DNA from 3 places in the Arthrobacter sp. StoSoilB19 genome. Region 3 is predicted to be linked to each of the others. Evidence: predicted binding sites of a transcription regulator. Region 3 holds the regulator's gene; each other region holds the start of a gene.

Region 1 (9,463 bases), 1.0 Mb from region 3:
CCGCCCCGCAGATCGGCGTGGGCAAGAGAATCTTCGTTTACAAGTACGCCAACGACGATGGCGCTCCCCCAAGCGGTGTACTGGTGAATCCCGTGCTGACACTGTCCAAGGTCTCCGGCGCGGCGCCCGACCCCGACGAGGAGGAGGAGGGCTGTCTTTCCTTCCCCGGTGAGCAGTATCCGCTCAAGCGGGCCGAATGGGCCCGGGTGGAGGGGTTCGACGGCTTTGGAAACCCGGTGAAGTTTGAGGCAACGGGCTGGTTCGCCCGGGTAATCCAGCACGAATACGACCACCTGGACGGAAAGCTGTATGTCAACCGGCTGATTGACCGCTATTCCCGCAAAGCCAGGAAGCAGGCGAAGAAAAACGGGTGGGGCGTGCCGGGGTTGACGTGGATGCCCGGCGTGGACCCGGATCCGTTCGGCCACTGACAAGTTCGGCCACTCATCCCTTCCGGGCAGGTCCCCGTCAGCGGGCAGTGATGGTTTCCTGCCGGGGGCAGGAGCCGAGGACACGCTTCATGGCGTCCTTCTCGGCAGCCGTCACCCACAGGCCGTAGGCGGCCTTCACAGAGATCTGGCGGGCCACGTAATGGCAGCGCAGTGCGGTGTTCTTCGGCAGCCACGTGGCGGCGTCCGCTGCGCTCTTCTGCTGGTTGGCAGCGCCGTCCGCGGCAATCAGGTTCAGGGGGTCGTTGGCCAGGCTCTGGCGTTCCTTGGGCGCCAGGCCCTGGGCCCCCTTCTGCCAGGCATCCCCGAGCGCCACCACATGGTCGATCTGGACAGCCCGGCTGCTGTCTGAACCGCGCTGGAAGTCCACGTCCTGGCCTGTATAGGGTTCCCGGAAGTGACCGGCCGTTACCTTGCAGGTGGAGCCTTCGGCGAACATCACGCCGGCAAGGTCCCGTCGCAGGATGTCATTGCGGGTATCGCAGCCGTTCCTGTCGACATCCAGCCACGCCGGGCCGAAGGCCTCGCGGCTGTAGCCGGTGTTCGGTGCCCGGCCCTTCACGGCGAGGCCGTCGAGTGCAGAGAGGGCACTGCCCGCCGGTACAGGGTTTGGTTCCTGCACCGGTTTCATCCACGCGGCATCGAAGACCGGCGCCTCGGTCGGGCCCTCCGGCGCCGGCCCTGCGGCTGCAAACTGTCCTGCGGTGAAGAACCACGACAGGGCAGCGACGATGCATACTGTGGCCGTTGCCAGCAGCGCCCAGGCCTGCCGGGAACGGCGGCGTGCGCGGCGGTAGGCAGCCCAGTGGACGGTCAAGGCGTCGACGCCGGAAGGGGAAAGTCAGGCACCCCAAGAGCCTAGGACAAAGGGCACCCCAAGCCGGTGATATCCACACTGTTGAGGACGAGTGATGGCTCACACGGCCGGCGCGGCCGCCTTTGGGCTACTGCTCCCTGGTGACCCTTCGAAGGTCTTCCTCGGCAATGGCCAGCAGTCCCTCGAGCTGGCGCACGCGGTCCTGGCTGACATCCCCGGCCGCGTGTGCGGCGCGGGCGCGTTCAAGCAGCCGTACTGCTTCCTTGTGGTTCGCCTTGGCCACGTCCAGGGCGTGTTCGAGGGTGGTGTCGTGCTGAAGAGTCGATTCGTTGTCCATGCCACCAGTGTGGTCCCCTTTCCCGGCTGATTCCAGAGAACCAGCCGGGAATTCGCTGGACGTGGCGGACAGGGTCAGACCGCGATGGCGGCCAGGGCGGCGGCGCTTTCCTTGGCGGGGAACGACGGCGGGTTCACGCCGGCCATTTCCTCCATAACGCGCACCACCTGGCAGCTGTAGCCAAATTCGTTGTCGTACCAGACGTAGAGGACCAGGTTCTTGTCCGTGGAGACCGTAGCGAGTCCATCAACAATGCCGGCGCGGCGGGAGCCGACAAAGTCGGTGGAGACAACCTCGGGTGAGTCGATGTAGTCGATCTGCTTGCGGAGGTCCGAGTGCAGCGACATTTCACGGAGGTAGTTGTTGACCTCGTCCTTGGTGGTGCCGTTTTCAAGGCTGAGGTTCAGGATGGCCAGCGATACGTCCGGGGTGGGGACGCGGATGGAGCTGCCGGTCAGCTTTCCGAGCAGTTCGGGCAGGGCTTTGGCCACTGCCTTGGCGGCGCCGGTTTCGGTGATGACCATGTTCAGGGCTGCAGAGCGGCCGCGGCGGTCGCCCTTGTGGAAGTTGTCGATCAGGTTCTGGTCGTTGGTGAAGGAGTGGACGGTTTCCACGTGCCCGTGCACCACGCCGAACTTGTCGTTGATGGCCTTCAGCACGGGGGTGATGGCGTTGGTGGTGCAGGACGCCGCGGAGACGATCCGGTCCGAGTCGGTGATGTCCCGGTGGTTGATGCCGTGGACGATGTTCTTCAGCTCGCCCTTGCCCGGTGCGGTCAGGAGGACCCGCGCCACGCCCTTGCTCTGCAGGTGCTGGGAAAGTCCCTCGGCGTCGCGCCAGCGGCCGGTGTTATCCACCACCAGGGCATCCTTGATGCCGTAGGCGGTGTAATCGATGGTGGCGGGGTCGTTGGAGTAGATGACCTGGATCTGCACGCCGTTGGCGGTGATGGTGTTGGCGTCCTCGTCGATCCGGATGGTGCCCTCGAAGGACCCGTGGACGGAGTCGCGGCGCAGCAGGCTGGCGCGCTTGGAGAGGTCGTTGTCGGAGCCGCGGCGCACCACAATGGCGCGCAGGCGCAGTCCGTGGCCGCCACCGGCCTTTTCGATGAGGAGGCGGGCCAGGAGCCGGCCGATGCGGCCAAAGCCGTAGAGCACGACGTCGGTGCTGGTGCGGTCATCGCCGCCCCGCTTGCCAACGATTTCGGCGAGCTCAGCGCGGAGGAACTCCTCCAGGGTGGCGCCGTTGCCTTCTTCCTTGAACTTCTGGTTCAGGCGGGCGATGTCGATCGCGGCAGCGCCCAGCTCCAGTCCGGCCAGCGTGTTCAGCAGGGGCGCGGTGTCCTCGAGGAGCAGTTCGTCCTTGCTCATCCGGCGTGCAAAGCGGTGCGCCTTGAGGATGTTCATGGTGGACTTGTTGATCAGGCTCCGGCCGTGGATGCTGGTGACCACGTTGTTTTCGCGGTACAGCCTGCCGATCACCGGGATCATGGCCTCGGCGAGGGCCTCCCGGCCCATCCACGTATCAAGACAAGAATCAGACGTCTGGCTCACAGAAATACCTTCCTCGGTTCAGCCGTGTACGTCCTCGTACACAGATGTAGGCCACCTGATGATGTCCAGGGGCACCCGCGCCTGCAGGGATGGCCCCCAGGCGCCTGGATCGCGTGCAAAGAAAAACCGCCGGTTGCGAACGCAACTTTCGGCGGTAGAACTCCTGCGTCCGGGATCCATTCTAATTTGGCCCGCCGCCGGGAACACGCTTGCGCTGCGTGAAATCACTCACATGGCCGGGATGCCCCGCAGCCGTGGTGTTGCCGGACTCAGTTGTGGACGGCTGAGTAGAGGTTCAGGCTGGCGGAAAAGACAAGCCAGGAAAAGTACGGCAGCACCAGGAGGCCGGCGGCGGCGTCCACCGGCCCGAAGCGCAGGATCAGGAATACCAAGGTTCCGGCGAGTGCGCAGATAACCCCGAACGCAGCCCAAAGGGCGGCAGCTCCGAGCATTGGGTACAGGGCAAAAAAGGCCGCCGGCCACGCCGCGTTGAGCAGCAGCTGGACAATGTAGCCTGCACGGGTGCTCCCGGTCAGGCCGCCCTTGCGCCAGACCAGCCACGCGGCTGCCGCCACGCCGGTGTACAGCGCCATCCAGGTGCTCCGGAACATCCACGGCGGCGGCATCCACGGCGCCTTCACCGAACCGGCGTACCACCCGTTGGAATTCAGGATGATGGGAACCGAAGCGATGACCCACGCCGCGGCGGACAGCGCCAGGAACCCGCCAAGCGCAATGACCTGGGAACGGATGCCGGGGACGCCGGCCCGGGCGGCGGGACGGGGATCAGGAATAACGGGCACGGTCCAGCATCCCCAACGCATCGCCCTAGGTCAAACGCGGAATGTGGATGGGACAGCCGGTACGCCGGGTTCTGTTCTCCCCTGCCGTTACCGGAAAGGGAGCGACGGCCATCCATCTACGAGTACCGTTGCCGGCACCCTCCAGCGGCCTACCCGGACACTCGGGCGGGCAGCCCTCGAACGTGTCCTGTCTGGCCTTGCTCCGGGTGGGGTTTACCTAGCCTTCCCGGTCACCCGGGAAGCTGGTGGTCTCTTACACCACCGTTTCACCCTTACCTGCCCTTCCCGGCCAAAGCCGGCAATGCAGGCGGTCTGTTTTCTGTGGCACTGGCCTGCGGGTTACCCCGAGTGGGCGTTACCCACCACCCTGCCCTGCGGAGCCCGGACGTTCCTCGAGCCACTTGCGTGACGCGCGGCCGCCTGGCTGTCCCATCCGCCGTCCAGTCTACCGGCGCCGCCACCCGCTTTTGCGCCGGTAGGATCGGACGGTGCTGATTCTGCTTCCCCCTTCCGAAGGCAAGACACCCGCGCTCCGGGGACCCGCCGTCGACTGGTCCACGCTCGGCTTTCCGGAATTGAACCCCTACCGCGCCAAGGTCCTCGAAGCGCTGGGAACCGTCAGTGCCCACCAGGACGCCCTCGCCCTGCTGGGCGTGGGCGCATCACTGCGTGAGGACGTGGAACGCAATACGCGCCTGGGCGCCGAGCCGGCAGCGCCCGCACACAGCATCTATTCCGGCGTCCTGTACGACGCCCTTGGCTATCGGAGCCTGACACCGGCCCAGCGGCGCAAGGCGGAAGCGTCCGTCCTGGTGATCTCGGCCCTGTGGGGTGCCCTTCGCTTCGGCGACAGCGTCCCCGCCTACCGGCTCTCCATGGGCACGGCACTGCCCGACGTCGGCAGGCTGGCCCCGTTCTGGAAGACGCAGCTTGGCGAAACCCTGGGCAGCGCCGCCCGGGGGCACCTGGTGGTGGACTGCCGGTCCAGCACCTATGCAGCCGCCTGGGCACCGCCGCCGGAACAGACCGTGGCGGTCAACGTCTTCACCGAAACAGGTGGGGTCCGCAAAGTGGTGAGCCACTTCGCCAAGCACACCCGGGGGGAACTGGCGCGGCACCTGCTGGTACGGCGCGGTAAAGCCCCGGCGGCGCCATCGGACCTTTTGAAGGCTGCCCGCGAGAAGTGGGACGCAGAACTGGTGCCGGGCACGGCCCGCAGGCCGCACGCCCTGAACATCATCCTGCCGGGCTGATCCGGCCGGTCAGGACCACTCGTCCGAGCGGACCAGGATGGCGCCGGAGTCCGGGCAGAACACGATGTCGTCCGCGGCCGAAGCCTTGATCTCCGCGAGGTCGCCGGGGCTGAGCTTCATGCCGGAGGCTTCGGAGGTGCCGTGGAACAGCCGGGCCGCGCCCACTCCGCGCTTGGCAAGCGTCTTTTCATAAACCGCCAGCATGCCCGCCTCCAGGCCTGCAGCGAATGCGGCGCGCTGCGCGCGAAGCCCTGCCGCTTCCGTTTCCACCTCCGCGAGGGCCGCGTCAAGCTCGGCCCGGATGGTGGCAAAGGAGCCCTGGATGTCGTCGACAATCTGCTGCTGCGCCGCCTGCCGTTCCCGCAGGCTGTCCAGCCGCTCCATGACCTCCAGCTCCACGTCCTCAAGGTCGGAGCGCCGCTTGTTGAGCGAGGCGATGTCTTTTTGCAGTGCAACCAGGTCCTTGGAAAGGCCGGTGCCGCTGTTGAGCCTGGCCTCGTCGCGTTCGATCCGTGAAGCAACCTGTTCGACGTCGGCTTCCGCCCGCTTAAGCGCGGCCTCGGCATCGTGCACGGCCACCTTGGCTGCTCCCAGTTCACCGTTGGCGACAGAGAGCGCGGCTTCGAGGTCCTTGATGCGGGGATCGTCTTCCAGCGTGCGGCGGCGGTTGGTGAGGCCCTTCAGCCGGGCGTCCAGCCCCTGCAGTTCAAGCAACTTCAACTGTTCCGCCGGTGCTGCCTTGGCCACTGTTACCTCCGATAAATCCCTTCCGGCCGTGGCCGGGCACCGAACCGGCGCTTCCTAGACTCTAGCGCGTGGCCCCGCTTCCCTGCCTCGCGCTATCCCGGGCTGCTGCCTAGCCCGGCGTGAGGATGAAGTCCCAGGGGTCGCTGTTGGTGGTGCTGACCTGGATCTCCACCTTATGTCCCTGGTCAGCCAGGACGTTGCCCAGGGCGGCCGCGGCCGCAGGCAGCCAAAGCCATTCACTGGCGAAGTGCGACACGTCCACCAGGTACGGCCGTCCGTTGAGGGCGGCTTCGCGTGCCTCGGATGCCGGGTGGTGGCGAAGGTCCGCGGTGACGTAGACGTCGGCGTTGCTGGCGCGCACCTCATTGAACAGCGAATCGCCGGCACCGCCGCACACCGCGATGCGCCGCACCAGTCCGTCCTTGTCGCCGGAGACCCGCACTCCCCCGGCCACTGACGGAAGAATTCCAAACACCCGGGCCGCGAAGTCGCCCAGGCTCATGGCATCCGCCAGGTCGCCCACGCGGCCAATGCCTTCCTCCGGGAGCCCGTTGGCTGCGACCGTGAGCGGGGCGACGTCCTGGAGCCCCAGGGCGTCGGCCAGGACATCGGAAACGCCTCCGACGGCGGAGTCGCCATTGGTGTGCACGGTCAGCAGTGCCGTTCCCGACTCGATGAGCCGGTGGACTGCCCGGCCCTTCGCCGACGTGGCGGCGACCGACGTGACGCCCTTCAGCAGGAGGGGGTGGTGGGTGATGAGCAGTTCGGCTCCCCACTCAACGGCTTCCTCGATGACCTCCAGCGTGGGATCAACCGCAAACATCACCTTGGTGACGGCGGCGGACGGGTGGCCTGCCACGAGCCCTACCTCGTCCCAGTTTTCCGCCAGGGACTCCGGCCACAGTTCCTCAACTGCCAGGAGCAGTTCGGCCAAAGTGGGAGCGTCCGCGGAACCGGCCGGAGCCGGCGTGTCGGAGGAGGCTTCGCCGTCGTGATCTGCCTGGCCGGTAACGTCGGTGTCCACAGGTTCCATAGTCTTAGTTTTACCCCATCGGCTTGCGGCCGCCGCAGTTTGCGGCATGGCGCGGGGCCGGCAGGGAATGATCCCGGGCCGTCAACCATTGAAGAGGTCATGAAAACTTTTGTTCTTGGCGGAGGTTGCTTCTGGTGCCTTGACGCCGTCTACCAGAAGACACGGGGTGTCACCTCGGTGGTGTCCGGCTACACCGGCGGGCACGATCCCCATCCGGACTACTACTCGGTCTGCAGTGGAACCACTGGCCACGCGGAGGTGGTGGCGGTGACCTTCGACGAGGAGGTTATCCCCGCGGAAGTTGTCCTTGACATGTTCTTCGCCCTTCATGACCCCACCACGCTGAACCGGCAGGGATACGACGTGGGCACCCAGTACCGTTCCTCGATGTTCTACGAGACCACGGAGGAGAAGATCCTGTTCGAGGAAGCCATCGAACGCAACCAGGCGCTGTGGCCGCATCCCATTGTCACCGAGGTCAGCCGCCTGCCGCGGTTCCACGTGGCGGAGGAATTCCATCAGGATTACTACGCCAAACACCCGGAGCAGGGGTATTGCCAGGTGATCATCAACCCCAAGCTGGCCAAGGCCCGGAAATATTACTCTGCATGGCTTAACGCTTAGCCTCCGTTACGCGGCCTCGTTAGGCTGACCTCAGTATTCACCCCTTAGAGATAGGCGTATGTACATGGCACGGATCTATGACGATGTGACGCAACTGGTGGGCGGGACCCCACTGGTCCGGCTGAACCGGCTCAGCGAGGGGCTGGACGCCACCGTTGCCGTGAAGCTGGAGTTCTACAACCCGGCCAACAGCGTCAAGGACCGCATCGGCGTTGCCATCATCGACGCCGCGGAAAAATCGGGCGCCCTCAAGCCCGGCGGCACCATCGTCGAAGGCACCTCCGGCAACACGGGCATCGCCCTCGCCATGGTGGGTGCCGCCCGCGGGTACAAGGTCATCCTCACCATGCCTGAGACCATGTCCACCGAGCGCCGGGTCATGCTGCGCGCCTTCGGTGCCGAGATCGTCCTGACCCCGGGATCCGAGGGCATGCGCGGAGCCGTGGAAAAGGCCCAGGAAATCGTGGCCAACACCGAGAACTCCATTTGGGCCCAGCAGTTCGCCAACGAAGCCAACCCGGAGATCCACCGCAGGACCACCGCCGAGGAAGTATGGGAAGACACCGACGGAGGCGTGGACATCTTCGTGGCCGGCGTTGGCACCGGTGGAACCATCACCGGCGTCGGGCAGGTCCTGAAGGAACGCAAGCCCGGCGTACAGATCGTGGCGGTGGAACCCAAGGACTCCCCCATCCTGAACGGCGGCGCCCCCGGCCCGCACAAGATCCAGGGACTGGGCGCCAACTTCATCCCGGAGCTGCTGGACACCAACGTCTACGACGAGGTTATTGACGCGAACCTGGAGGACTCGGTCCGCGTTGCGCGCGAACTGGGCATCAAGGAAGGCATCCTGGGCGGCATCTCCTCCGGCGCCATCGTCTGGGCCGCGCTGGAACTGGCCAAGCGTCCGGAAAATGCCGGCAAGCTGATCGTGGCGGTCGTTTGCGACTTCGGTGAGCGTTACATCTCCACCGTGCTCTATGACGACATCCGCGGCTGATCAGCCCGCCGTCCGCCCGTTTCCTGTAGAAAGAACTTTGTGGGCTTTTTCGCAAGACTGAAGGAAGACCTCGACGCCGCCCGGTCCCACGACCCGGCGGCTCGAGGTTCTTTTGAGAACTTTTTCGCCTATTCCGGCCTGCACGCCATCTGGATCCACCGGCTGACGCACCGCATGTGGCAGAACCCGTCGCTTCGCTTCCCGGCGCGCCTGCTGTCCCAGCTGGGCCGGTCCTGGACCGGTATTGAGATCCATCCGGGTGCCACGATCGGACGTCGTTTCTTCATTGACCATGGCATGGGTGTGGTCATTGGCGAGACAGCCGAGATCGGCGAGGACGTGATGATCTATCACGGCGTCACGCTCGGTGGGCGCTCACTTGCCCGGATCAAACGCCACCCCACCATCGGTGACCGGGTCACCATCGGTGCCGGAGCCAAAATCCTGGGGCCCATCACCATCGGCCGGGACAGTGCCGTCGGCGCCAACGCCGTGGTGGTGAAGGATGCGCCGCCGGAATCGATCGTTACCGGTGTTCCGGCCAAATGGAGGCACCGGGACGCGCAGCGGGAAACCAAGCCCGCCGTCGATCCGGCCGAATACGACATCGAGTACCGGATCTAGAAGTACCAGGCACAGCAAAAGGCGGGCAGTTTCCCGGAGAACCGGGAAACTGCCCGCCTTTGTCATGCGCCGGCAGCTGCTAGTGGGTGTCCACCGCTTCAACTTCGGACTTGTCCTCGCCCCAGAGGGTGTGGAAGGTTCCCTCGGTGTCGATGCGGCCGTAGGTGTGTGCACCGAAGAGGTCGCGCTGGCCCTGGATCAGGGCGGCGGCCACGCGCTTGCG
Region 2 (9,463 bases), 1.6 Mb from region 3:
GCCGTGGAAGCCGATTCCCGCAGCGACGAGGACGCGCTGGCCCGCAGCCTGGGCCGGATAGCGGCGGGAGACCCCACCTTGCGGGTGGACCGGAACGCCGAAACGCATCAGCTGGTCCTCTGGTGCATGGGCGAAGCGCACGCGGAGGTGGTCCTGGACAGGCTGCGCGAACAGGGAGTGAAACTGCACACCGTGGACGTGGTGACGCCGCTGCGGGAAACCTTTGCCACAGGCGCCTCCGGCCACGGCCGCCATGTTAAACAGTCCGGCGGACACGGCCAGTACGCCGTGTGCGACATCGAGGTGGAACCGCTGGAGCGCGGCGCGGGGTTCGAGTTCGTGGACAAGACGGTGGGCGGCGTGATCCCGGGAACGTTCATCCCGTCCATTGAGAAGGGCGTCCGGGCCCAAATGGACAAGGGCGTCGCCGCGGGCTTTCCCGTAGTTGACCTGCGGGTCACCCTGGTGGGCGGCAAGGCCCACAGCGTGGATTCGTCGGATGCGGCGTTCCAGGCGGCCGGGGCGCTGGCGCTCCGGGAGGCCGCGGCAGCAGGAAGGATCCAGCTGCTGGAGCCGGTATCATCCGTCTCCATCACGGTCGCCGATGAACATGTGGGCACAGTGATGAGTGATTTGTCCGGCCGGCGGGGACGCCTCACCGGCACCACCTCTTCCGGTGAGGGCCTCACGGAGATCAGCGCCGAAGTCCCGGACCAGGAACTCCTGCGGTATGCGGTGGAACTGCGGGCGCTGACCGCCGGCACCGGGCGCTTCCGCCGCCAGTACCTGCGCCATGACCCCGTACCCCCGAATTACAGCCCATCCTGAGCCCGCCATGGCAGGAACAGATACAGGGAACGGCCGCCGGTGAACGCCGCAGCACGAAAGATCCAGACCGTATACCTGACGCTGACGTTGGGCAACACCCTTGCGGCGTCGTTCATTTGGGGCATCAATACGCTGTTCCTGCTCGACGCCGGGCTGACCAACCTGGAAGCCTTCGCTGCAAACGCCTTCTTCACTGCCGGGATGGTGCTTTTCGAGGTTCCCACCGGGGTAGTCGCGGACAGCTGGGGGCGCCGGACCTCCTTCCTGCTGGGCACCGTAACCCTGGCAGGATCCACCTACCTCTATTACCTGCTGTGGCAGTTGTCCGCACCGTTCTGGTGGTGGGCCGGGGTGTCGGCGCTGCTGGGGCTTGGCTTCACCTTCTTTTCGGGGGCAGTGGAAGCCTGGCTGGTGGACGCCCTGCACTTCTCCGGTTACGACGGCGGCCTGGAAGCGGTCCTGGGCCGCGGCCAGATGGTTTCCGGGGTCGCCATGCTGGCAGGGTCAGTGGCCGGCGGCGTCATCGCGCAGGCAACGAACCTGGGCGTGCCGTTCCTGCTGCGCGTCGCGGTGCTGGTGGCAATGTTCGCGGTGGCCTTCCTGCTCATGCACGACGTCGGCTTCACCCCGGAGCGTTCGGCCCACCCGGTGCAGGCCACGCGGGCTGTCCTGCGCGCCTCGCTGGACGGCGGCCTGCGGAACCCGCCGGTGAGGTACATGATGCTGGCTGCGCCGTTCACCGAGGGCGTGGGATTCTATGTCTTCTATGCCCTCCAGCCTTACCTGCTGCAGCTCTTCGGAGATCCCAGGGCCTACGCCATCGCAGGCCTGGCAGCGGCCATTGTTGCCGGCGCGGACATCCTGGGCGGCTGGCTGGCTCCGCTGGTCCGGAAACTGGTCCGCCGGCGCACCACCGTTCTGATCATTTCTACCATCACCAGCTCGGTGGTCCTGGTGGTGCTCCTGGCCACCAGCATCTTCTGGCTGGCACTGGTGCTCCTGGCACTCTGGGCCGTGGTGGCCTCCGCCGGAACCCCCGTGCGCCAGGCCTACCTGAACGACATGATCGGCTCGAAACAGCGGGCAACCGTCCTGAGCTTCGCCTCGCTCATGGGGTCCAGTGGGGGAGTGGTGGTGCAGCCGGCGCTCGGCAGGGCCGCAGACCTCTACGGCTACCCGGCATCGCTCGCATTGGGCGGCGCGGTGCAGCTGCTGGCGGCACCCTTCATCCTCCTCAGCCGCCGCCGGCGCTCGCCGGCAGATGTTGCTACCGGGCTCGCGGCAGCGCCCTGAGCCGCAAAGACCCGGGCCCCGGACGCGTCGTCCAAGGCCCGGGTCTGCACGAAGCAGCGCCGCGGCCGCGGTAGCCGCTACTTGACGCCCACGGTTTCGCTGGCCGCCGGCGTCGGCTTTTCCTCGGCGGGCGGGGGCGTAGTCTTCAGCTTGAACCGCTTGCCGAGGTCACCACCGCCGCCGCTGCGGTTCTTGTTGAAGATGTCGAAGCCGACGGCGACAAGGAGTACCAGGCCCTTGATGAGCTGCTGGTAATCGGTGCCCAGGCCCAGGATGGACATGCCGTTGTTGAGCACGCCCATGATCAGGCCACCGATCATGGCTCCCGCGACTGTTCCGATGCCACCGGTAACGGCGGCGCCACCGATGAAGGCCGCGGCGATGGAGTCCAGTTCGAAGCCTGTTCCACCGGCGGGCTGTGCCGAGTTGAGCCGCGCAGTGAAGACCAGGCCTGCCAGTGCGGCGAGCACGCCCATGTTCACGAAGAGCCGGAACGTGACGGCCTTGGTCTTGATGCCTGACAGTTCAGCTGCATGGAGGTTGCCGCCGATGGCGTACGTGTGCCGCCCGAAGACACTGTTGCTCATCAGGGCGGTGTAGGCGATCACCAGGACGGCCAGGACCACCAGGACGATCGGGGTGCCGCGGTAGGAGGCCAGCAGGAAGGTGATGATGAGCATGAGCAGCGCCGTGAAGGCGGTTTTGATGACGAACCAGACCAGGGGTTCGCTTTCGAGATCGAACTTCCTGCGGATCCTGCGCTCTTTGAGGGCCTGGATCAGCAGTGCCACCGTAGCGCCGACACCCAGGATGACGGTGAGCCATTCCAGGACGGAGGTGCCGCCGGAGATGTCCGGAAGGAAACCGCCGCCCAGGGCCCGCAGTTCGGCGGGGAAGGGGGTGATCTGCTGGTTCTTGAGGGTGATGAGCGTGAGTCCGCGGAAGATCAGCATGCCCGCCAGCGTGACGATGAAGGCCGGGATCCCCACATAGGCGATCCAGTAGCCCTGCCAGGCGCCCACAAGGGCACCCACCACCAGGCAGGCAGGGATTGCGGCCCACCACGGCCAGCCCCAGTGCACGATCATGACGCCGGCCACCGCACCGATGAACCCGGCAACGGATCCGACGGAAAGATCAATGTGCCCGGCGATGATCACCATCACCATGCCGATGGCCAGGATGAGGATGTAGCTGTTCTGGACCACCAGGTTGGTGACGTTTTGCGGTTCCAGCAGGATCCCGCCGGTCAGCCCCTGGAACAGCAGGACGATCAGGATCAGGGCAACGAAGATGCCAACCTGGCGGAGGCGGCTGGTGAGGAATCCGAGCGATTCTCGTAAGGCGGACATTTCGCTATTCCTTCTCTTTGGTCATGTAGTGCATCAGGGTTTCCTGGGTGGCCTCGGCGATGGGGACTTCGCCGGTGATGTGGCCGGCGGCGAGGGTGTAGATGCGGTCGCAGATGCCCAGGAGTTCGGGAAGTTCCGAGGAAATGACGATCACGGCTTTTCCTTCGGCCGCCAGTTTGGCGATGATCGTGTAGATCTCGAATTTTGCCCCGACGTCGATCCCGCGGGTGGGTTCATCGAGGATGAGCACGTCCGGGTCGGAGAACATCCATTTGCTCAGCACCACCTTCTGCTGGTTGCCGCCGGAGAGCTTGCCGGTGATGGCGGCCACCGAGGGCGCTTTGATGTTCATGCTCTTCCGGTAGCCGTTGGCCACCACGGTCTCCTGGTTCTTGTCCACGAAGCCGCGTTTGGCGAGCTTGCGCAGCGCTGCCAGGGAGATGTTGCGCTTGATGTCCTCGATGAGGTTCAGGCCGTAGTGCTTGCGGTCCTCGGTGGCGTAGGCGATGCCGTGGCGGATGGCGTCGGAGACGGTGGAGGTGTTGATTTCCTCGCCGTACTTATAGACCTTGCCGGACATTGCGGTGCCGTAGGTTCGGCCGAAGACGCTCATGGCGAGTTCGGTGCGCCCGGCGCCCATCAGCCCGGCAAGTCCCACCACCTCGCCCTTCCTGACATGCAGGTTGGCGTTGCGGACCACCATGCGGCTGTGGTCCTGGGGATGCCGGACGGACCAGTCCTCGATCCGGAGGACTTCCTCACCGATGTTCGGCTCGCGGTCCGGGTACAGGCTCTCCAGGTCGCGGCCCACCATGCCGCGGATGATGCGTTCCTGGGTGATCTGGCCTTCATCGAGCCGGAGGGTCTCAATGGTTTTGCCGTCCCGGATGATGGTGACGGCGTCGGCCACCTTCCGGATTTCATTGAGTTTGTGGCTGATGATGATGCTGGTGACCCCCTGGCCCTTCAGATGGAGGATCAGGTCCAGCAGGTGGCCGGAATCCTCGTCGTTGAGGGCGGCCGTGGGCTCGTCCAGGATGAGCAGCTTCACTTCCTTGGACAGCGCCTTGGCGATCTCCACGAGTTGCTGCTTGCCCACGCTGATGTGCTGGACGGGGGTGACGGGGTTTTCGTCGAGGCCCACGCGGGCCAGCAGCTTTGCTGCCTCCAGGTTGGTCTTGCGCCAGTCCACCCATCCGTTGGTGGCTTGTTCATTGCCAAGGTAGATGTTCTCCGCGATGGAGAGGTACGGGCTCAGCGCCAGTTCCTGGTGGATGATCACGATGCCCCGCTTCTCGCTGTCCGAGATGCTGGAGAAGTTGCAGGGTTCGTTTTCGAAGAGGATTTCCCCTTCGAAGGTGTTGTGTGGATAGACGCCGGACAACACTTTCATGAGCGTTGATTTGCCGGCGCCGTTTTCGCCGCAGATGGCGTGGACCTCTCCACGGTTCACATCGAGGGTGACGTCCTGCAGCGCTTTCACGCCGGGGAAGGTCTTGGTGATTCCTCGCATTTGAAGAATGGGTGTGTTCATCGTCAATTCCCACTGACTGGTCGAAGCTTGGCCGTCCTGCTGCTGCAGGAGGTTGCGGGCGGGGCTGCGGCCGGATGGAGGTCCGGCCACAGCCCCCGGACGCTGACTACTTGACGTCGGCGTCGGTGTAGTAACCCGAGTCGATCAGTTCCTTCTTGTAGTTGTCCTTGGTGATGATCACGGACTTCAGCAGGAAGGCCGGAACAACCTTGACCTTGTTGTTGTAGGTCTTGGTGTCGTTGGTTTCAGGTTCCTGGCCCTTGAGGACGGCGTCGACCATCTTGACGGCCTGTGCGCCGAGCTGGCGGGTGTCCTTAAAGATGGTGGAGTACTGCTCGCCCGCGACGATGGACTTCACGGAGCCCTTTTCGGCGTCCTGGCCGGTGACCACCGGAAGGCTTCCCTTGGCGTAGCCGCCGGTGCTGGTGAGGGCGGAGATGATGCCGATGGACAGGCCGTCGTACGGGGAAAGGACGCCGTTCAGCTTGGTGCCCGAGCTGTAGGCGGAGGTGATGATGTCCTCCATGCGCTTCTGCGCCACGGGTGCCTGCCAGCGAAGGATGGCGGCCTGCTCAAACTTGGTCTGGCCGCTGGGGACCTTCAGGGTGCCGGCATCCATGTAGGGCTTGAGGGTGTCCATGGCGCCGGTCCAGAAGAAGTTGGCGTTGTTGTCGTCCGGGCTTCCGGCGAAAAGTTCGATGTTGAAGGGGCCCTTGCCGTCCACCTTCTTGCCGCTCGCGTCGACCAGGCCCAGGCCGGTCAGCAGCGAGGTGGCCTGCTGGACGCCCACGGTGTAGTTGTCGAACGTGGTGTAGTAGTCCACGTTCGGAGTGCCGTTGATAAGGCGGTCGTAGGCGATGACCTTGACGTTCTGCTCCTTGGCCTTGGCCAGGACGTCGGTCAGGGTGGTGCCGTCGATGGCAGCGATGATCAGGGCCTTGGCGCCCTTGGTCAGCATGTTTTCGATCTGCGAGACCTGCGTGGGGATGTCGTCGTTGGCGAACTGGAGGTCCGTCTTGTAGCCGAGGTCTTTCAGGGACTTCTCAACATTTGCGCCGTCGGCGATCCACCGTTCAGATGTCTGGGTTGGCATCGAGATGCCAACCAGCGAGTCGCTGGGCTTCGCTGCGCCGCTGGATTCGCTGGTTCCGCCACGGGAGCCGCAACCGGTGGCTCCCACGGTCAGGGCGAGGACAAGGGCCACCGCGCCCATGAGTTTTCTGATTCTCACCATAATCTCCTTCCGCGGCAGCATTGCCGCGAAGTGTTGTTGGGCCGGGAAGCAACGGTGCTCCCGGTCCTGGCCACATGGTTGATGTGTCGGTTCAATATAGACTGATTTGTGAACGCTAACAAGAGCCTGCTCCCGGAAACTCCGAAATCTTTCGATGTCATTGACTTCTTCTTTGTTAGCGTTCACACTTGCTGCAGCACTTAGCTCGACCCTGACCCTACAAAACCGGTAATGAGGCCGCTTGCCTCCCGGATGGAGGCAACCCCATGCCAGATGCGCTGTTCACTTCCAGCTCCGACCCCCGCCACGACCACTGCGTGGTCGGCGTGGACTTCGGGACCCTGTCCGGCCGCGCCGTGGTGGTGCGGGTCCGCGACGGCAAGGAGCTTGGGAGCGCCGTCCATGAATATCCCCATGCGGTGGTGACCGGCTCCCTGCCCGGTGACGTGGCGGGCGACGACGGCACGCGGCTTCCCGGCGAATGGGCGCTTCAGGTGCCCAACGACTACCGGGACGTCCTGCGCACCGCCGTTCCTGCCGCGGTGGCTGACGCGGGGATCGACCCGGCCGCCGTCGTCGGCATTGCCACCGACTTCACCGCCTGCACCATGGTGCCCGTGAAGGCCGATGGCACGCCGCTGAACGAATTGCCGGGCTATGCCAACCGCCCGCATGCCTACGTGAAGCTCTGGCGCCACCACGCCGCCCAGGGGCAGGCCGACCGGATCAACCGGCTGGCGGCCGAACGCGGCGAAGACTGGCTTCCCCGCTACGGCGGCCTGATCTCGTCCGAGTGGGAATTCGCCAAAGGCCTGCAGCTGCTGGAAGAGGACCCGGAGGCCTACGCCGAAATGGACCACTGGGTGGAGGCGGCCGACTGGATCGTCTGGCAGCTGTGCGGCCGCTACGTCCGCAACGCCTGCACCGCCGGCTACAAGGGCATCTACCAGGACGGGCGGTACCCCTCGGAGGATTTCCTGGCCGCCCTGAATCCGGACTTCAAGGACTTTGTCAGTTCCAAGCTGGAGCACACGATCGGGCGGCTGGGGGACGCCGCAGGGACCCTGACGGCGGAGGCTGCAGCCTGGACCGGGCTGCCGGAGGGCATCGCCGTGGCCGTGGGAAACGTTGACGCCCACGTCACTGCCCCTGCTGCCAAGGCCGTGGAATCCGGCCAGCTGGTGGCCATCATGGGCACCTCCACCTGCCATGTGATGAACGGCAGCGAACTGCGTGAAGTGCCGGGAATGTGCGGGGCAGTGGACGGCGGCATCGTGCCCGGCCTGTGGGGCTACGAGGCCGGTCAGTCCGGTGTGGGGGACATCTTCGGCTGGTTCACCAAGTACGGCGTCCCCCCCGAATACCATGAGGCTGCCGGGGACGCGGGGCTGGGAATCCACGAGTACCTCACCGGACTGGCGTCGCGGCAGGCCATCGGGGAGCACGGCCTGATCGCGCTCGACTGGCACTCGGGCAACCGCTCGGTCCTGGTGGACCACGAGCTGTCCGGCATCGTGGTGGGCCAGACCCTTGCCACCCGGCCCGAGGACACCTACCGTGCCCTGCTGGAAGCCACGGCCTTCGGAACCCGCACCATCGTGGACGCCTTCCGCGACGCCGGGGTTCCGGTCAGGGAATTCATCGTCGCGGGCGGCCTGCTCAAGAACAGGCTGCTGATGCAGATCTACGCGGACGCCACCGGCCTGCAGCTGTCCACTATCGGCTCGGAGCAGGGCCCGGCCCTGGGATCGGCCATCCACGCCGCCGTGGCCGCGGGTGAATACGCGGACATCCGGGAAGCCGCCGCCGCCATGGGCGCCGAACCCGGCGAGGTCTACACGCCGATCCCGGAAAACGTTGCCGCGTACGAGGAACTGTTCCAGGAATACAGGGCACTGCACGACTACTTTGGCCGCGGCGGCAATGACGTGATGCACCGGCTCAAGGCCATCCAGCGCAAAGCCGCCCGGGCCAGCCTGCCCGGCTCCGCCGCCGAACCTGCCGTGGGGGTCTCCGCATGAGCACCGACACCGGGATCCTGGAAACCATCGCCCGGGTCCGTGAGGAAGTGTGTGCGCTGCATGCCGAGCTGACCCGCTACGAACTGGTGGTGTGGACCGCAGGCAACGTTTCCGCCCGGGTGCCGGGCACCGACCTCATGGTTATCAAGCCCTCCGGGGTCGCCTACCAGGACCTGACCCCGGAACAGATGATCGTGACGGACCTGCACGGCATGCCCGTCAGGGGCACCAACGTCGGTGGCGGCGGGACCGTGGACTGGGGCAACCCGCCGCTGTCGCCGTCGTCGGACACCGCAGCGCACGCCTACGTGTACCGGCACATGCCGGAGGTGGGGGGCGTGGTGCACACCCACTCCACCTACGCCACTGCCTGGGCTGCCCGGGGGGAGGCCATTCCGTGCGTGCTGACCATGATGGGCGATGAGTTCGGCGGCTCCATCCCGGTGGGCCCATTCGCGCTGATCGGGGACGACTCGATCGGCCACGGGATCGTGGAGACGCTGAAGAACTCCAATTCACCGGCGGTCCTGATGCAGAACCACGGCCCCTTCACCATCGGCAAGGACGCCCGCTCCGCGGTGAAGGCCGCCGTGATGTGCGAGGAAGTGGCCCGCACCGTCCACATCTCCCGCCAGCTGGGCGAACCGCTGCCCATCGACCAGGGCTCCATCGACTCCCTCTATGCCCGCTACCAGAACGTCTACGGCCAATAAACAACACAGGCCAGTAATCCACGGCGCCGTCATTACACAACTTCCCAGGAGAATCCATGAGCACCGCAGCAAGCACCTCCCTCGACGGCTACGAGGTCTGGTTCCTCACCGGCAGCCAGCACCTGTACGGGGAGGAGGTCCTCAAGCAGGTGGCCGCCCAGTCGCAGGAGATCGCCAACCAGCTCAACGCCAATTCCGCCGTCCCGGTCAAGATCGTCTGGAAGCCGGTCCTCACCGATTCGGATGCCATCCGGCGCACCGCCCTGGAGGCGAACGCCGATGATTCCGTGATCGGTGTGACCGCCTGGATGCACACGTTCAGCCCGGCCAAGATGTGGATCCAGGGCCTGGACCTGCTGCGTAAGCCCCTGCTGCACCTGCACACCCAGGCCATCCGGGACCTGCCGTGGGCGGACATCGACTTCGACTTCATGAACCTGAACCAGGCCGCGCACGGCGACCGCGAGTTCGGGTACATCCAGTCCCGG
Region 3 (9,463 bases):
CGCGGCCTGGTCAACCAGGACACGCGCTGGGCGCAGGCCGGGTACGCGCACTTCATCATGGACACCCGCGGCCAGGGGTACGGCGGCACCCTGGGCCACACCGCGGATCCCCACCCCTCGGCGGGGGATGTGGCGCACGCAGGCCTGATGACCCGGGGCATCGCGGCCCGGGAGGACTACTACTACCGCCGGGTCTACGTGGATGCTTTCCGGGCGGTGGAGGCGGCCCAGGCCCACCCCGCGGTCGATCCGTCCAAGGTGGTGCTGGCCGGAGTCAGCCAGGGCGGCGGCCTGGTGGTGGCCACGGCAGGGCTTACCGCGGGACGGCTCGACGGCGTCATCGCCGCGCTGCCCGACGTCCCCTTCCTCCAGGACTTTCCCCGCGCCATCGACATCACCCCGCGCGGGCCGTACCCGGAGATTGCCCAGTTCCTGGCACGCCACCGGGACCGCTATGAGTCCACCCTTGCCGTCCTCAACTACTTCGACGGCGTCAACCTGGCCGGCCGCGCCACCGCCCCGGCACTGTACTCCGCGGCGCTGATGGACGACATCTGCCCGCCGTCCACCGTTTTCGCCAGCTTCAACGCCTACGGTTCCGGATCGGGCGCCTCCTCCGCCAGCGGGGCGGACAAGGAGATCGAGGTGTACCGGTTCAACAACCATGAAGGCGGCCAGGAACATCACTGGATCCGGCAGCTCCAGTACCTCCGCAAACTCCTCGGCTGAGCCCGGGCAGCGGGCCGCTAAAGCCTAAGCTTGTTCGCGGATCCGCACCTTGTGCGTCCGGATCCGCGAACAAGCCCGGGATGGAATGTGACGGAAGCCGATTTTGCTCCCGCGGCGGCCCGGGTTTATGGTCTTTTCCATGACTAACCGTTGGTATGCGTATTTTTCGTTGGCTCTGGAGGGGCCCGCGTCTAACTGACACGCATCCAGCATTCCTTCAGAGCCAACAGGGCAGAGATTATTCTCTGCCCTTCGCCGTTTCTCCGGCGGGTTCTGAAATCCGGGCCCGCTTCCCATCTGGAACAGGACCCGAACATGAGCACCGCAACAGCACCGGCACAAACCACCTCAAACCAGCGCGCCAGCGACACCAAGTCCACGTCCAACCTGCGCGTCAGCGAGTTCACTCCGCTGCCCACTCCTTCCGACCTCCTCGCGGAACTGCCGCTGGACGCCCGGGCTGCTGCCGTCGTCGAACGCGGCCGCGATGAAGTGCGCGCCATCATGGACGGCGTGGACGACCGCCTGCTGGTCATCGTGGGTCCCTGCTCCATCCACGACCCCAAGGCAGGGCTGGAATACGCCCGCCGGCTGGTCAGCCAGGCGGAGAAGCACAAGGAAGACCTGCTGATCGTCATGCGGACGTACTTCGAAAAGCCGCGCACCACCGTGGGCTGGAAGGGCCTGATCAACGATCCACGGCTGGACGGCACCCATGACATGGTCACCGGCCTCCGCACCGCCCGGCTGTTCCTGCAGCAGGTCACCGCGCTGGGCCTCCCCACGGCAACGGAGTTCCTCGAACCGATCAGCCCCCAGTACATGGCGGACCTGATCTCATGGGGTGCCATCGGTGCCCGCACCACCGAGAGCCAGATCCACCGCCAGCTCGCGTCCGGGCTGTCCATGCCCATCGGCTTCAAGAACGGGACCGACGGCGGCCTCCAGGTGGCCATCGATGCATGCGGTGCCGCGGCGGCGGCGCAGGCCTTCCTGGGGATCGACGGCGACGGCCGGGCTGCGCTGGTGGCAACGGCTGGAAACCCGGACACCCACGTGATCCTGCGCGGCGGCCGCAAGGGACCCAACTACTCAGCGGCCGATGTGGAACGCGCCTCCGGTGAACTGGCAGGCAAGGGGCTGAACCCGCGGCTGATCGTGGATGCCAGCCATGCCAACAGCGGCAAGAGCCACCACCGGCAGGCTGAGGTGGCCCTGGAGATTGGCGCCCAGCTGGAGCAGGGCGGGGCTGCCGCGCGGGCCGTGGCCGGCGTGATGCTGGAAAGCTTCCTGGTGGGCGGCGCGCAAAACCTGGATGTTGCCGAGCACGCGGCCGGACGCGCGGAGCTGGTGTACGGGCAAAGCGTCACGGATGCGTGCATGGACTGGGACGTTTCCGCGTCCGTCCTTGAGCAGCTGGCGGCATCGGCACGGAAGCGGCGGCAGTCAGATTAGGGGCTGAAATAGGGGAAGCACTACTTTCACATCTGCCACATGAACATCTAGAGTATCTTTTTAGGTGGTTGGTGGATGGCTCAGCATCGTAACACCGCATTGGCACGTACCTGGGGTCACTGTTGTCCATCCGTCAGCAAAGGAAAATAGGGAAATGTCGGCAGAACAGAACTTCTCCAACGCGAAGTTCCTGACCGTGGCTGAAGTAGCCGAGGTCATGCGGGTCTCCAAAATGACTGTTTACCGGCTGGTCCACTCCGGCGAAATGCCGGCGGTGCGCTTCGGCCGCTCCTACCGGGTCCCCGAAAACGCCGTCGAACAGTACCTCAGGGGTGCTGTCGTGGAAGGCCACACCGAAACCGCCTGAGGCTGCCTGTCCTGAGCGGCTCCCGATAAGCGGTACCCTGTTAAGGAACGTTTTACGTCATTGTAAGAATCTGTCAGTTGTTCAGTTCGTAGCTTTGTCCACGGACATTCTCCATCAGACAGGTACTGCATCTAGTTTGTAAGGAACTTTCGTGGGTTCAGTTATTAAGAAGCGTCGCAAGCGTATGGCCAAGAAGAAGCACCGCAAGCTGCTTCGCAAGACCCGTCACCAGCGCCGCAACAAGAAGTAGCGATACTTCAAGCAGCGTGGAAATGCCCGTCGCCTTCCAAGGTGGCGGGCATTTCGTTTAACCCGGCAAGAGGTAAGAATTATGCCCGCGGGCCGCGGATGCGGGCGAAGCCCTTCCAGAGGCCGTAGATGGCCCCGCCGAAGGTGGCCGCCTTGAGTCCCAATGTCGCGGCACGGCGGCCTGCGCGGAAATCGTAAACCGGCCAGTTGCGGTCGCGGGCGTGGCGGCGCAGCCTGGCGTCCGGATTGATGGCCACCGGATGGCCCACCAGCGACAGCAGCGGGACGTCGTTGTAGGAGTCGCTGTAGGCCCAGCAGCGCTTGAGGTCCAGGCCCTCATCGTCGGCGATGGCCTGCACGGCCACGGCCTTGGCCGAGCCGTGCAGGATGTCTCCCACCAGCCGCCCGGTGTACAGGCCGTCCGAGACCTCGCCCACGGTCCCCAGGGCTCCGGTCAGTCCCAGCCGGGTGGAGATTACGGTGGCCACTTCGATGGGGGTGGCTGTCACCAGCCAGACGCGGCGGCCCACCCTCAGGTGCTGTTGCGCCAGCGCTTTGGTGCCGGGCCAGATCCGGGACGCGATCATCTCGTCATAGACTTCTTCGCCCAGCGCCTTGATGTCATCCACACTGATGCCCACGGCCAGGGTCAGGGCCGAGTCCCGGACGGCATGGACATCGTCCATGTTCTCGCCGCGGGCCACAAACTTGAACTGCTTCCAGGCCATACCCGCCGCCTGCCTCAGGGTGAAGGCTCCCCGCTGGTGCATCTTGCGGGCCACATGGAACAGGCTGGCACCCCGCATCAGGGTGTTGTCCACATCGAAGAACGCCGCCTCGCCGGGCTGCGGCGCAGCAACCGGCCGTGTGACTACGGCGACGTATTTCTCCTGGGGCATGGAGTTGAGTCTAGTCAATCCACTGGCCCGCCGCCGTCGGCGTCAGCCTCACGCCGGGAACGGCGATACCGTTAAGCCATGGCTACACCCCGCGTCGTCCTGGTCACCAAAGCTGACTGCCACCTTTGTGAGGAGGCGCGCGACGCCGTCGGCCGGGTCACTGCCTCTTTGGGCCTTACCTGGAGCGAAGAGCTGGTGGACAACCAGCCTGAACTGCGGGAGCGCTACGCCGAAGAGATCCCGGTGGTCCTGGTGGACGGCGTGCAGCGCGACTTCTGGAAGATCGACGAGGTCCGGCTGGCACGCGTGCTGCAGCGCGCCATGGGCCGGTAGGGCAGTGGCGGCAGTTTCTGATGGTCCTGGTTTTGAAGGCATGAGCGGCAGGGACCTAGAGTGGACTCACAACGCGACGCAAGGGAGGTGCGGGTGACATCCCTGGGTTCTTCGCCCCAGTCTGTCCCGGACCTTCCGGATGCCACGGGCGCACTGACCAAGCAGATACCTCCTGCCGCCGTGGCCCGGCTCACCATCTACCTCCGTGCCCTGAACACATTGCTGTCCGAGGGCGTGGAGCGCGTTTCCTCCGAATCCCTGGCAGAAGCCTCCGGCGTCAGTTCTTCAACCCTCCGCAAGGACCTGTCCCATGTGGGGTCCTATGGCACCAGGGGCGTCGGTTATGAGGTGCAGTACCTCAGCCGCCACATCGCCGCCGCGCTCGGACTGACCCACGACTGGAAAGTGGCCATTGTGGGCGCCGGCAACTTGGGCAAGGCGCTGGCACGCTACGGCGGCTTTGAGTCGCGCGGGTTCGATGTGGTGGCCATCTTCGACGCAGACCAGATGGTGGTGGGCAACGAGGTGGGATGGCTGCGCGTCAGCGACGTGGCAGACCTGGAGACCGTCCTGCACCGCACCGGGGCCAACATGGTGGTCCTGGCCCTTCCCGCGGCCGTCGCGCAGGGCGTTTGCGACCGTGTGGTGGCGGCAGGCGTGCGCAGCGTGCTGAGCTTTGCACCCGTGATGCTGCAGGTTCCCGAAGGGGTCAATCTTCGCAAGGTGGACATGGCCACTGAACTCCAGATCCTGGCCTACCACGCCCAGCGGGCCCAGACGCCCGGGCAGACGGCCTAGGGTTTCCCTGGAAGTTTTCCCCCGGCCCAAGTCTTGGCGGACCCGTTAAAGCAGGTGGCCCGGGATGCGAATGATGCATCCCGGGCCGCGTGCAGTGTCAGCGGGCGGAGTGGCTACCGCCCGTAGGGGTTGCCGAAGCCGCCCGAATAGGGGTTGGCGAAAGGCTGCTGCTTCCGGAAGTACGGGGCGGCTGCCGGAAGGTAGAGCAGCACGATGGCCGCAATTCCCAGGAGCGTTCCGATGGTGGCAAAGCTGGGGGGACCAAAGAGTCCGAAGACGGACAGTGCAGCGAAGACCGTTCCCAGGATGCGGGCCCAGTTCTTGCCCTTTCGGACGAAGAAGGCCACCAGCAGGTAGAGGGCCACGCCAATGATCGCGAACACCACCAGGGTGCCGGCGATGACCCCCTTAATGTCGTCATAGGTGACTCCACTGGCGCCTCCGGCCGCCATCTGGTCCTCGAATGTCCGCCGGAACACCGGATCATCCAGCTGCGTCAGCCCGGTCAGCAGGGAGATCACGAAGATCACTGCCGACGCGATCAACAGCCAGAACGAGATGTTCACCAGCTGCGGGACGCCGTTGCCTCCGGCCGGCTGCGGCTGCTCCGACGGGTACTGGCCGTAGGGGGACTGCCCGTAGGGCGGCTGGCCGTACTGTGGTGCATTCTGCCCGAACTGGGCGCCATACTGCGGCGGGTTCTGGCCGTAGCCCGGGGCCTGCGGCGCATTCTGGCCGTACTGGGGCTGGTTTTGGCCGTACTGCGGCGCTGCCGGCGGCTGGTTCTGGCCGTACTGGGGCGCGTTCTGCCCATATTGCGGGGCGTTCTGGCCATACTGCGGCGCATTCTGCCCGTAGCGGGGCTGCTGCTGGTCTCCGGACTGGGGGCTGCCGGCCTGTTCATGCCCCGGCTGGTCGTTGCTGGGGTCTTGGGGCGACGGGGGCGGGACGGGAGGAGTACTCATGGCGTTCCTTCTGCAGGTCGGGATCCGGGTAGGCTGCCGGGAATCAGTCCTCTGCCTTCCCCCAGCATGGCTTAAGTCCACCGTACCCCCGGCGGGCGGCGTTGTGGGTGATTCAGCGGGTATTGGCGCAGGTGGTTGCCGTTAAACAGGGAACCCCGGCGCCAGGCCGGGGAGGCCTGGCGCCGGGGTTGTGCCCTGGCGGGCGGAACTACGCTGCGGGGGCGATGAAGGCGAGTTCAAGGTTGATGGCAACCTTGTCGCTGACCAGCACGCCGCCGGCTTCCAGGACGGCGTTCCAGGTGAGGCCGAAGTCCTTGCGGCTGATGGTGGTCTCGGCGGAGACGCCGGCGCGGGTGTTGCCGAACGGATCAACGGCAACACCGTTGAATTCGGTTTCCAGGGTCACCGGGCGGGTGACACCCTTGATGGTCAGGTCGCCGGTGAGCTCGTAGCTGTTGCCCTTGGCCACCAGGCCGTTGGATACGAAGGAGATCTCGGGAAACTTCTCCACATCGAAGAAGTCCTCGCCCTTGACGTGGCCGTCGCGGTTGGCGTCGCCGGAGTCGAAGCTGGCGGTCTGGATGGTGGCGTTGATCCTGGACTCAGCCACATCCTGGCCCAGGTCCAGCGTGGCGGCGGCCTCTTTGAACTGGCCGCGGACCTTGCTGATGCCGGCGTGCCGGACAGTGAAGCCGATCTCGCTGTGGGAGTTGTCCAGGGTCCAGGTGCCGGTGGTGACGTCTGCGGGAAGTGCCATGATGTTGCTCCTTGTAAAGGTGTATGTACTGAGGTCCTGCCGTTGAACCTTCATCTGTTGAAGCCTCAACTAACTTGCTGCATCCAGTATAAACATGCATTTGCATGTTTTGTTCCCGTCCACGGAACATTTCTTCAAAAACTTAAGTTCTACTCTTTGTAGAAGGAGCGGCCCGAGATTTCGGATCGCACGCCATCTTTGAGAAACTGGTAAACATGCCCCAAGCCACTGTCCATCTGCTCCGCCACGGCGAGGTCCATAACCCCGAGGGCGTTCTCTATGGGCGGCTTCCCGAATTCCACCTCTCCGAACTGGGGCAGGAGATGGCCCGGACGCTAGCCGAATACTTCCGGCAGCGCGCCGAACGCGGCGCCCGCATCACCTACCTGGCCGCCTCCCCACTGGACCGCGCGCAGGAAACGGCGCGGCCGACGTCGGAAGCCCTGCAGCTGCAGGTCCACACCGACGAGCGGATCATCGAAGCGGAAAACTACTTTGAGGGCATGAAGGTCACCAAGGCCGAACTCCGCCGGCCCAGGCACTGGCCGCACCTGGTCAACCCGCTGCGCCCCTCCTGGGGCGAACCGTACAAGGAGCAGGCCGCGAGGGTGGCGGCCGCGGCGCAGGACGCCCGGCTGCGGGCCATCGAACTTGCTGCCGGCGACTTCGGTGCCCACGGGCCCGAGGCGATCCTGGTGAGCCACCAACTGCCGATCTGGGCTGCCCGGCTCAGCGCCGAAGGCCGGCCCCTGTGGCACGACCCACGCAAGCGCGAGTGCACCCTGACGTCCGTCACGTCCCTGGTGTTCGACGACGACGGCTCGCTTTTGCGGGTCGAGTACAGCGAACCCGCGGCGTCCCTTCTTCCCGGTGCCGCCAGCACCCCTGGAGCCTAGAAGTGAGCAACAACAACCTCCCCTCCCGCCGCAGCATGCTCGCCGCCGGCGGCATGGCCCTGACCGCACTGACCCTGGGCCTCTCCGGCTGTGCCCAGGAGGATGCGCTGGCCAAGCAGGCCAAGGCAGGGGACAACAAGAACTATGTGGCCGGCGACGGCTCCGTGACAGAGTTCGCCGCCGGGGACCGCAAGGAAGCCGTGCAGATCCAGGGTGCGCTTTTCAACGGCACTGCGGTAACCCCGGCCGACTTCAAGGGCAAGGTGAGCGTCCTGAATTTCTGGTTCGCCGCCTGCGCGCCGTGCCGCGTGGAAGCTCCCCTCCTGGAAGCGCTGCACCAGGAGTTCAAGGACCAGGGCGTGCAGTTCTTCGGCGTCAACCTCCGGGACGAGAAACCCACGGCGGAGGCGTTCGAAAAGACCTTCAACCTGACCTACCCGAGCTTTGACGACAAGGACGGAAGCGTCCTGCTGTCCGTGTCCGGCCTGGTACCGCCCGGCGCCGTGCCCACCACCCTGGTCCTGGACAAGCAGGGACGGGTGGCCTCGCGCGTCCTCGGCGAGATCGAGAAGGGCACCCTGAAAGCCCTCATCACCGCCGCCGTGGCCGAGTAGGGCGGGCCGGGACCATGAACAGCCCCTTCGCCGAAGCCATCCTCAGCGGCTCCATCCTGCTGGCCATTCCGGTGGCACTGCTTGCCGGACTGGTCTCCTTCCTTTCCCCCTGCGTCCTTCCCCTGGTTCCTGGCTACCTGGGTTACGTCACGGGCCTGAGCGGCGTGGACCTGCAAAAGCAGAAGCGCGGCCGGATGCTGGCCGGGATCGGGCTCTTCGTCCTGGGCTTCTCGGTGATCTTCGTCCTGCTGGGCGGCGCATTCGGTCAGTTGGGCACCCTCATTACCGGCAGCCAGAATGCCTGGATCACCCAGCTCCTGGGGGTCCTGGTGATCATCATGGGCATTGTCTTCATGGGCGGCTTCAGCTGGCTCCAGCGGGACGCCAAGATCCACGCCAAGCCGCCCGCCGGGCTCTGGGGAGCACCGCTGCTGGGCCTGACCTTCGGCCTGGGCTGGGCGCCGTGCATCGGCCCCACCTACTCGGCCGTGCAGCTCCTCAGCCTTTCCGGCGGCTCCTCGGCCGCCAAGGGCGCCTTCCTGGCATTCGTCTACAGCCTGGGACTGGGCATTCCGTTCCTGTTGATCGCGCTGGCCCTGCGCCGCGGAATGGGCGTCATGGCGTTCTTCCGCAAGCACCGCCTTGCCATCCAGCGGACCGGCGGCGGAATCCTGGTGGTGCTGGGCCTGCTGATGGCCACCGGCGTATGGGGAGCCTGGGTGACCGGGCTGCAGTACTGGTTCCAAACCGACGTGAAGTTGCCGATCTGATGAGCGAGCGTGTGAACGTAAAGAAGAAGCAATCCGCCCCCGTAGCGGAGGCAAAAGCCCAGGCCGCCCTTCCGGCCCTGGGCCCCAAGGGCATGCTGCGGTGGGCCTGGACCCAGCTGACCAGCATGCGCACCGCGCTGTTCCTGCTGCTGCTCCTCGCCGTCGCCGCCGTCCCCGGATCCCTGTTCCCGCAGCGGCCCGCCAACCCGGCCGTAGTGACCCAGTACATCAAGGACCATCCGGACTACGGCAAGCTGCTGGACTCCCTGCAGCTCTATGACGTCTACTCCTCGGCCTGGTTCTCGGCGATCTACCTCCTGCTGTTCATCTCGCTGATCGGCTGCGTGGTGCCGCGTGCCATCGCCCACTACAAGGCCATGCGCTCCCAGCCGCCACGGACGCCGCAGCGCCTGTCCCGGCTGCCGGAATACGGCACCCTGGTGATTCCCGCCCGCACCGGCATCCCGGCGTCGGAGGCCATCAACAGTGCGGCCGGACTGCTGCGGAAGCGCGGCTACCGGGTGGAGGTCAGGGACGCCGACGGCAACCGCCCGTCCCTGGGGGCCGAGCGCGGCTTCCTGAAGGAAGTGGGCAACCTCGTCTTCCACACCTCGCTCATCGGCGTGCTGGT

Evidence for each region. The regulator Rex, encoded in region 3, represses fermentation and respiration genes when NADH is low (regulators of the CRP and FNR family bind a similar motif). The targets are predictions, from matches to a motif close to CTTGTGAANNNNTTCACAAG.
Region 1: LDO86_RS11605 (glyceraldehyde-3-phosphate dehydrogenase) is a predicted target of Rex. The motif match lies at 3,372-3,391, and genes of this name have one in related genera.
Region 2: araB (ribulokinase) is a predicted target of Rex. The motif match lies at 6,347-6,366, and genes of this name have one in related genera.

What each region holds. Positions count from the first base shown of each region.
Region 1 is NZ_AP024650.1:2,524,949-2,534,411, forward strand. It holds gene def (peptide deformylase) at 1-431, shown strand, start outside; gene LDO86_RS11595 (HNH endonuclease family protein) at 469-1,266, opposite strand; gene LDO86_RS11600 (hypothetical protein) at 1,394-1,603, opposite strand; gene LDO86_RS11605 (glyceraldehyde-3-phosphate dehydrogenase) at 1,678-3,120, opposite strand; gene LDO86_RS11610 (TspO/MBR family protein) at 3,426-3,959, opposite strand; RNA gene rnpB (RNase P RNA component class A) at 4,004-4,391, opposite strand; gene LDO86_RS11620 (peroxide stress protein YaaA) at 4,448-5,212, shown strand; gene LDO86_RS11625 (C4-type zinc ribbon domain-containing protein) at 5,222-5,959, opposite strand; gene LDO86_RS11630 (Nif3-like dinuclear metal center hexameric protein) at 6,069-6,992, opposite strand; gene msrA (peptide-methionine (S)-S-oxide reductase MsrA) at 7,092-7,616, shown strand; gene cysK (cysteine synthase A) at 7,681-8,616, shown strand; gene epsC (serine O-acetyltransferase EpsC) at 8,656-9,240, shown strand; gene gndA (NADP-dependent phosphogluconate dehydrogenase) at 9,320-9,463, opposite strand, start outside.
Region 2 is NZ_AP024650.1:796,466-805,928, forward strand. It holds gene LDO86_RS03765 (elongation factor G-like protein EF-G2) at 1-828, shown strand, start outside; gene LDO86_RS03770 (MFS transporter) at 868-2,121, shown strand; gene mmsB (multiple monosaccharide ABC transporter permease) at 2,199-3,473, opposite strand; gene mmsA (multiple monosaccharide ABC transporter ATP-binding protein) at 3,478-5,007, opposite strand; gene chvE (multiple monosaccharide ABC transporter substrate-binding protein) at 5,114-6,262, opposite strand; gene araB (ribulokinase) at 6,508-8,262, shown strand; gene LDO86_RS03795 (L-ribulose-5-phosphate 4-epimerase) at 8,259-8,975, shown strand; gene araA (L-arabinose isomerase) at 9,032-9,463, shown strand, end outside.
Region 3 is NZ_AP024650.1:3,523,207-3,532,669, reverse strand. It holds gene LDO86_RS16345 (acetylxylan esterase) at 1-729, shown strand, start outside; gene LDO86_RS16340 (3-deoxy-7-phosphoheptulonate synthase) at 1,045-2,184, shown strand; gene LDO86_RS16335 (helix-turn-helix domain-containing protein) at 2,339-2,551, shown strand; gene LDO86_RS16330 (AURKAIP1/COX24 domain-containing protein) at 2,703-2,801, shown strand; gene LDO86_RS16325 (HAD-IB family hydrolase) at 2,881-3,699, opposite strand; gene LDO86_RS16320 (glutaredoxin family protein) at 3,778-4,032, shown strand; gene LDO86_RS16315 (redox-sensing transcriptional repressor Rex) at 4,126-4,830, shown strand; gene LDO86_RS16310 (hypothetical protein) at 4,944-5,795, opposite strand; gene LDO86_RS16305 (YceI family protein) at 6,004-6,552, opposite strand; gene LDO86_RS16300 (histidine phosphatase family protein) at 6,768-7,448, shown strand; gene LDO86_RS16295 (TlpA disulfide reductase family protein) at 7,484-8,062, shown strand; gene LDO86_RS16290 (cytochrome c biogenesis protein CcdA) at 8,077-8,832, shown strand; gene LDO86_RS16285 (cytochrome c biogenesis protein ResB) at 8,832-9,463, shown strand, end outside.